Regions from separate parts of the Lysinibacillus sp. NPDC096418 genome, predicted to be linked through region 2. Evidence: riboswitches for the same ligand, from Rfam matches in the RefSeq annotation. Region 2 holds a riboswitch; the other holds the start of a gene.

Region 1 (4,238 bases), on a different contig from region 2:
CATTTCAGAAAGCAAGCGGTACGCCAAAAACATTCATTAGATTATTTTGACTGGGAAACAGAACAGTTACGTTCATCCACTCCATCACCAGAAGATACTCTATTACTAAGTGATGAATTCCAACAATTAGAGGCGGCACTTGAAAATTGTACTGGGGATCAAAAAATGGTCATTGTAATGCGCTTTTTCCAAGAGTTATCGATATCAGAAACTGCGCAAATACTTGATTGGACTGAGGCGAAAGTGAAAACGACTCAATTTCGTGCAATTAAAGTTTTACGAGAACAGTTACAACATGAGAGAGAGAAGGAGGCGAAGTGGCAATGACTCATAAAGATTTCGATGGTGACCAACTAGAAAATTTAATGAAAAACGCCCCGAAGCTTCCTGATTCCAGATCAAAAGAAGATGTATTAAACCGCCTGCTGGCAGATGCTCGTCTACAAGATAATACGCATTTGCAGGCAGCGATAGACGAACCGATAGAACCAATAGAAATACCACAAGAGCAACGTCAACAGACCGCTTCCATCCAAGAGGAAAGGGCTGTCGTGGCGAAAAGAAGCCGTAAGAATAGTAAAATACCTGTTTTTATAAGTATCGCTTCAGTTTTTGTACTCACATTACTTGTCGGTATGATAATGAATAATAATTCAACAGGAGATAAGGAAAGTATAAAAGCCGAAAGCTATTCAACTGTGCAAACTGACGAAGCAGAGAGTGTTGAAAAAGCAAATGCTTTGATGGACAAGGATGCTTTTGTTAATGATACACGCATGATGTCACTACGTACATCTGTTTATGAAGAGGATTTAACGGAAGCTACAGCATTGCGCATTGGTTTAGCCAGTAGCGCTGCAGAAAGTGTACCGGTTACTTTTGTTATACCTAATGAGCGTGTCGTAGCTGATTTTGGTGATGTAAAGCCAACTACCCTCCAATTATATGAAAAGTATGCACCGCAAATTGATGAAGAGGCAATGGGATTTGCAGAGTATCATCCGTATAAGGGAGAGCTAAAAGAGCAGGGAGAGACGCTTGTACACGTATTACCAGAGGAAAATGAGTATGATGGAGCCTCGGCAACAGTGAACATGTACACAGGTTCATTAAAAGATACATTCTCAGATTATAAAGAGGTCGCGGTGAAAACAGCTGAGGGGAAAGCATACGAGTTTTCACAGGTTGGTGAACCGAGTGAACCGATACAAATGACAGGGATAGTTAATCACTACAATTATTACTTGCTCAAAGAAAAGAACGGTGTAGAATATTTATCACCGAATTTCAGGGAAACATTTGAAACAGTGACAGAAGCACTTCAGGGAATGCATCTAAAAAAGGATGATATTTATGTGCCAGTTGTACCAGAAAAGGTGACTTTTGCTGTGACAGAGGCAAAAGATGGTGTTATTGTGACGTTTGATACTCCGTTAGATTTAACCGTACTAGGTGCGGTCCAGGCAACACAGTTAGTGGAAGCAATGATGTTGACAGCAGCAAGCTTTGATCAACAATTACGTCTTGAAAATCTAGTACAAGACAGCTGGGAAGGATTTAATTTTAACGAGTATTTGCCGATGCCAATGGGAGCTAATAAACAATATATGCAGTAGTATAGGAGCAGCTATCCATTTAGGGTAGCTGTTTTTTTGTAAGTATAGAATGGTATTTAATGCATAGTAAATAAATTGGAATAATTTTAGAGCGGAAGTATTTACTTTTTACTCATAATTCATTATAGTAAAGTTGTAAGATAAAAAATAATATTGATTCATCTTCGGGGCAGGGTGAAAATCCCGACCGGCGGTAATAGAGTCGTAAATTGCTTGTATAGTCTAAAACTACACAAACTCGAAAATTTACAATACTACTCTTTAGCCCGCGACCTGTGCAAATTTTTTTGCATGGCTGACTTGGTGTAATTCCAAGGCCGACAGTTACAGTCTGGATGGGAGAAGATGGAGGTACGATCGTCATTCGTTGTTACGAATTATAGCTGTGTGTGGACGTTTTTTTAAGTGTATATTTTTACACAGTTTGCGCAAAAAAATGGCTATAAATGGCGTTTTTTAATCATGCCTATTCTCCCTTATGCTTTTTGCATAGGGTTTTTTTCGTTAACAGGAATCGATAGTGTCGTTGCCTTTCTTCTTGCAAGATTGAATCAGCAAAGAGGAGAGAGCTTTTCAATGAAGAAAAATGTCAAACTACAATCGTTTATTACGATTGGCATGCTCAGTAGTATTTCGTTTTTACTAATGCTTTTTAATTTCCCAATTCCACCATTTCCAGCTTTTTTAGAAGTGGATTTCAGTGATATGCCTGCACTTATGGCGGCAATCACAATGGGACCTATGGCAGGTATTTTAGTAGAATTATTTAAAAATGTCCTAGACTGGGTTTTCTCAGGCACACCAACAGGAGTACCAGTTGGTCATATCGCAAACTTTGCGACAGGGATTTTATTTATTTTACCAGTAACATTTATTTTTAATCGATTTAAATCAATGATTGGTCTTGTAAGTGGTTTAATCTTAGGAACTATTACGATGGCTATTGGGATGAGTATATTAAACTATGTTTTAATCTTACCAATGTATACGTACTTCTTAGGGATGGAACCGGTTGTTGGAGATTCGTTATATACTATGATCGTCGCGGGTATTCTACCATTCAACCTTGTAAAAGGTGTATTGATTACGTTCATTATGGCGTTTTTATATACAACAATGCGTAAGTGGGTAGAGCAACAACGTAAGATGTATTTATCAAAATAATATGTTAATCCCTGGGAGCATTCGCACTCAGGGGTTTTTTAGTTGTGTTTTTTCATGTAGAATGAGAGTGAGTATAGAGAGTTGAGGAGTTTGATTAGATGAGTGAGAAAAATGGGCAATGGTCTAGTAAGTTAGGATTTATTTTAGCCTCGGCGGGGGCAGCAATCGGACTTGGTGCGATTTGGAAGCTACCTTACGTCACGGGGCAAAGTGGGGGCGGAGCATTTTTTCTGATCTTCGTCTTGTTTACACTATTAATTGGTTTACCGATGTTGTTATCTGAATATATTTTAGGACGTGGCACACAATCAGAAGCAGTGACAGCATATAAAAAAGTTGCTCCTGATAAACCGGCTTGGGCTTGGGTTGGTCGTATGGGTGTCCTTGGTTGTTTCCTACTACTAACTTTTTATAGTGTGGTAGGCGGTTGGATTTTTATATACAGTGGTCTTGGTGTGGCAGGAAGTATTATCGATCCTGCTGTTGACCCGAATGCATTGTTCGCTAAAATAATTGGCACGCCGTTGATTACATTAGCCGGCCTTGCTATATTCACGCTTGCGAATGTCATAGTAATTTCGTTAGGTGTGCAGAATGGCATTGAAAAGATGAGTAAATGGATGATGCCATTATTATTTATTATTTTTATCGTACTAGTAGTACGTGCGCTTACGTTAGATGGAGCGATGGAGGGTGTTAAATTCTTTTTATGGCCTGATTTTACGCATATTACAGGTCGAGCAATACTAGAAGCGTTAGGGCAATCTTTCTTCGGTTTAGCAGTGGGATTCTCATGTTTAGTAACCTATAGCTCATACTTGAAAAAGGATGTGAGTTTGGTGAATTCGGCGGTTTCAGTAGTTTCGCTAACGGTACTGGTGTCGTTTTTAGCAGGCCTAGCAATCTTCCCGGTTGTGTTTGCTTTTGATTTAGAACCAGCTGCTGGACCAGGGCTACTATTTATGGTGTTACCAGCTGCATTTAGTCAAATGCCTTTTGGAGAATTGTTCTTGGCGTTATTTTTATTACTTTTCTTATTTGCGACACTAACATCATCGTTTAGTTTGTATGAAATTATTGTAGCTGCGTTTATTAAAAAGTGGAACATGTCACGAGCGAAGTTAACGATGCTACTTGGCGTTGTGGTATTCATCGCTGCAATTCCGGCAGCGTTATCATCGAGTGTATTAGCAAATGTATTGATTTTCGGAAGAAGCATATTTGATGCGACAGACTTTTTAGTGTCGAATTTAATGCTGCCGCTTGGTAACCTATTTATTTCGATTTTTATTACATACGTGGTGAATAAAGAGTTTGTAAAAACAGAATTATTGGTAGGTAGTAATATGGGACAAGGCTTTTATTCTACTTACCGTGTACTCATGGCGTCTTTCGTGCCGCTAGTTATTATTGTCGTGTTGTTCAATATGCTATTACAATATTAAAAAGAAGCAGTGC
Region 2 (4,238 bases):
TTGCACACGTAATCATAGTGTGTTGTAGAGCCGCGAATGACTGTACCAAGTCCAATAATTGCGTCATATTTCTTTGTTTCAGCAAGTTGTTTGGCTATGAACGGTACTTCAAAAGCACCTGGCACCCATGCAACATCAATATTATCTTCATCCACGTCGTGACGTTTTAGCCCATCTAGTGCTCCATTTAATAGCTTACTTGTTATAAATTCATTAAAACGCCCTACTACCACCGCAATTTTCAAGTCTGTTCCGATTAATTGTGCTTCAAATGTTTTTCCCATAATGAATTCTCCCCTTTTACACTGTTAATTTTTTTACTACTTCAATTTGTTTACGTCGATATGTGGCTAATGCCTCAATAGAGATCATTTTTAAGTTGTGCTTTGCAGCGTACGTTACTAGCTCATCAAATCGCAACATCTCACCATTGTCGCCCATAATCTCACAGATAATGCCTGCTGGATCGCTATCGCAAAGCTTAGCTAAATCGACCGTCGCCTCCGTGTGCCCTCTTCGTTCCAAGACACCATTATCTTTTGCAATGAGTGGAAACACATGCCCTGGTCTACGGAAATTAGCCGCTTCCACTTGTGGATCTAGCATTTTACGAATCGTTAATGCCCTCTCGTAGGCACTAATTCCTGTAGTTGTATCCTCATGATCTATACTAACGGTGAATGCCGTTTGGTGATTGTCAGTATTATTTTCGACCATAGGATGAAGTGCTAATTTTTGTGCCAGCTGTTGCGAAATGGGTGTACAAATTAGACCCTTACCATATGTAGCCATAAAGTTAATCGTTTCAGGTGTCACATACTTGGCTAACGCGAGTAGGTCGCCTTCATTTTCACGGTCCTCATCATCTACCACGACAATTATTTTCCCTTGTTTCAAATCCTCTAATGCTTCTTCAACTGTATTTAGCAAAATTAAAGCCCCCTTAAAATCCGTGTTGTGTTAAATAATCCTTCGTAATAGTCGAAGTTGCTTGCCCACGTTGTAATTGATTAACAATGTATTTGCCGACCAAATCCGTTTCAATATTAACAAGGGCACCCTCATTTTTCATACCTAATATCGTTTCCTTGTACGTGTGCGGAATGAGCGATACCGTTACACTGCTTTTTTCAACGGTGAATAGCGTCAGACTAGTACCATCAATGGTAATCGAGCCTTTTGGAATACAGTAGCTCGTCAATTCTTCTCCTACCTCAATATCAATGTACACCGCATTGGCCATAGGTCGTTTACGCAAAATTTTGCCTACTCCATCTACATGCCCAGATACAAAATGTCCACCAAACCGTCCATTCGCAGACATTGCACGCTCTAAATTCACAGCATCTCCCACTGCAAGCTGCTGTAAGTTTGTTGCCTTTACCGTTTCAGGCATCACATCCATCGTCAGCTCTCGCTCATTAAAATGCGTCACCGTCAAACAAACTCCATTGACCGCAATACTATCACCTAGCTTGACATCTGCAGTTATCATAGGTGATGCAACCGTGATTTTCATGCTTTGCCTATTTTTTTGTAACGCTTTTACTGCACCAACATCTTCTACAATCCCCGTAAACATTCTGTCACCTGCTTTCTATTTGACTTTTATCCACTACTTCAGCTGCCCTATCCGTCAGTTCAATGATGCTATCCGTCTCACCTCATTTCTAATTCAAAACACATAAAAAGCCCCTTACATGTAAGGGGCTTGGGAGGTTATGTAAAAGAGACGTAAACAAATAAACCTTATGGATACAAAAAATTTCCACAGGCTACCATCTCAATTGTTCTTCTCCCATCCAGACTATAACTGTCGGTTTTGGATTTGCACCAAATCAGCTTTCGCTCACGGACTTTGAATTACTTCATCACCGCCGATTGGGAATTTCACCCTACCCCGAAGAACATACGAAAATATTCATTTTCAGCTAAATAAAAAACTCCCCAACGTAGGCGATGGGAAGTAGGTTTGAAAAAAGCGTACACAAATAGACCTTTTAAATTCAGACAAATTTAAAAAGATTACACTTTAATCCTTCTCCCATCCAGACTATAACTGTCGGTTTTGGATTCGCACCAAATCAGCTTTCGCTCACGGACTTTGAATTGCTTCATCACCGCCGATTGGGATTTTCACCCTACCCCGAAGGAAATTCTATTTAACTAGCACTAACGATAACATTATTTAATAATATTATCCACTAATACTTTTTCATACTCCTTAATTTAATGAATACCCATCTGAGATAGTATATGCGCCTTTTGATGTAAGACGTTATTTCCATGGCGTACATGTAAAAAATGAATGTCTAACTTACTTTTGAACGCTTGAACTGTTTGATAATATGTCTTACGCGCACCTTGAGTTTGCTCCTTCTCCTGATTTATGATAATTCCCTCACAATCGTAAATAATATGAACCGTTTTCATACCATTACTGTATGCCCACTCTAACGCGCGTAAACAGGCCATTAATTCAGCACCGATATTATGTAGTTTATTGAACTCCTCATCAAAAACATAGCCAAACGTTTTAAATAACGGCTCCGTCCTCATCGGTGCAAAACCAATGACTCCATACTTCCCACGACTATTTTTGTAACTGCCATCAATATAGATGACTACTTCTGTATTTTGTTTAGACTCTTTCTTTATTTTATTGGTAAACGTTTCTTTTGGTTTAGTTGATTTTAATGAATTCACAGAAGATATCTTATTGGTTTCTAGCCATTGATAGGCCGTTTTTTCACATGAAAACTTTTTTCCAATCGTCTTTTTCTTGCCTTTTACTCTATTTAGATATTCATGAAATGTGAGCACAATTCCCGAAAACTCTGGACCAAAGACGGCATATATAGACTTCTTCTCTACTGTCAATTAAAAACCCCCAACCTCAATAAAATACTAACAATCCATTTACCTATATTATATGACTTTAAACATGTCCATCATGCCTGGTTACAGCCAAATAGTTAAGTATTTACATTGAACAAACGCAAAAAAACAGCCAATCCATGGTAAAATACCGTGAACTGGCTGTTTGTTCTTACTTATTTGCTTCATATACTTTCAATAACTTACCTTTGATTGTCGTTTTCTTCATGTTTTTCAAGACTATCGGCCCTTTATTGTTTAGTATTTCTACGTAAGTAAATGTATCTGTAATTGTAATGATGCCGATATCCTCAGCTGTTACACCACTTATTTTGGCAATTGTTCCAACGAAATCTACAGCTCTCAGCTTCTTTTTCTTACCACCATTAAAATAGAGCTTCATGATTTGCTCGTTAAGCTTTTCACTTTTGGCCTTTTTCAATGCCGGTTCAATATCCATTTTCGCTTCAAAAGCTGCTTTCTTTTGCGAAGCCTCTTCTTCAGTTGGTGCTAATTTGTTAGGAATTTTAAAGCCAATATAGTCTTCAATTTCACTTAAAAAACGATCTTCAAATGGTGTTACAAGTGTGATGGCTTTCCCTTGCAGTCCTGCTCGTCCCGTTCTTCCCGTACGATGAACGTAACTTTCTTTCTCTAATGGCAAATCATAGTTGATGACATGCGTAATATTATCAATATCAATACCGCGAGCAGCTACATCTGTGGCAACCAGATAGCGGAAATCGCCTCTTTTAAAATCATTCATCACTTCAAGTCGTGCATCCTGTACCATTCCACCGTGAATTTTATCGCAGCTATAGCCAAAATTGATTAATTGCTCACACAATGTATCGACTCTATCCTTTGTGCGGCAAAAGATGATGCAGCTATCTGGATTTTCAACAATCGTGACGTTACGTAGCACAGATAGTTTTTGATCTTCTTCCACAACGTAAAGAGAGTGATCAATTTTATCAGTCGTCAATCCTGTTGCCTTTATCTCGACATCAGTCGGTGTTTTCATATACTTAAGCGCTAAATCTTTTACTTTTTCAGGCAATGTAGCTGAAAATAACATCGTCACACGATTTTGAGGTACTTGTTTAATAATAGATTCAACTTGCTCGATGAAGCCCATGTTCAGCATTTCGTCCGCCTCATCAATGACAAGATAACGAATTTTGTCTAAGACCAATGTGCCTCTTTCAATATGATCTAGCATGCGCCCTGGCGTACCAACAACGACATGTGTTTTTTGCTTTAGTTCTGTTTTTTGAATGGCAATTGGCTGTTTCCCATAAACCGCTGTTGCTTTAATGCGTTTGAATCTACCGATATTCGTAAAATCCTCTTTTACTTGA

What was found. A riboswitch is a leader RNA that binds a small molecule or an ion and turns the genes downstream of it on or off. The one in region 2 is predicted to bind FMN.
Region 1: linked by a shared signal. The riboswitch ahead of ACIQZG_RS12870 (ECF transporter S component) and the one ahead of ribE (riboflavin synthase) in region 2 are both predicted to bind FMN.

Annotation. Positions count from the first base shown of each region.
Region 1 is NZ_JBIWEY010000015.1:36,103-40,340, reverse strand. Features, by position in the region: gene sigX (RNA polymerase sigma factor SigX) at 1-327, shown strand, start outside; gene ACIQZG_RS12875 (RNA polymerase subunit sigma) at 324-1,616, shown strand; FMN riboswitch at 1,773-1,967, shown strand; gene ACIQZG_RS12870 (ECF transporter S component) at 2,193-2,780, shown strand; gene ACIQZG_RS12865 (sodium-dependent transporter) at 2,879-4,225, shown strand.
Region 2 is NZ_JBIWEY010000016.1:60,144-64,381, reverse strand. Features, by position in the region: gene ribH (6,7-dimethyl-8-ribityllumazine synthase) at 1-284, opposite strand, end outside; gene ribB (3,4-dihydroxy-2-butanone-4-phosphate synthase) at 301-930, opposite strand; gene ribE (riboflavin synthase) at 944-1,582, opposite strand; FMN riboswitch at 1,787-1,912, opposite strand; FMN riboswitch at 2,033-2,158, opposite strand; gene ACIQZG_RS13440 (reverse transcriptase-like protein) at 2,230-2,880, opposite strand; gene ACIQZG_RS13435 (DEAD/DEAH box helicase) at 3,050-4,238, opposite strand, start outside.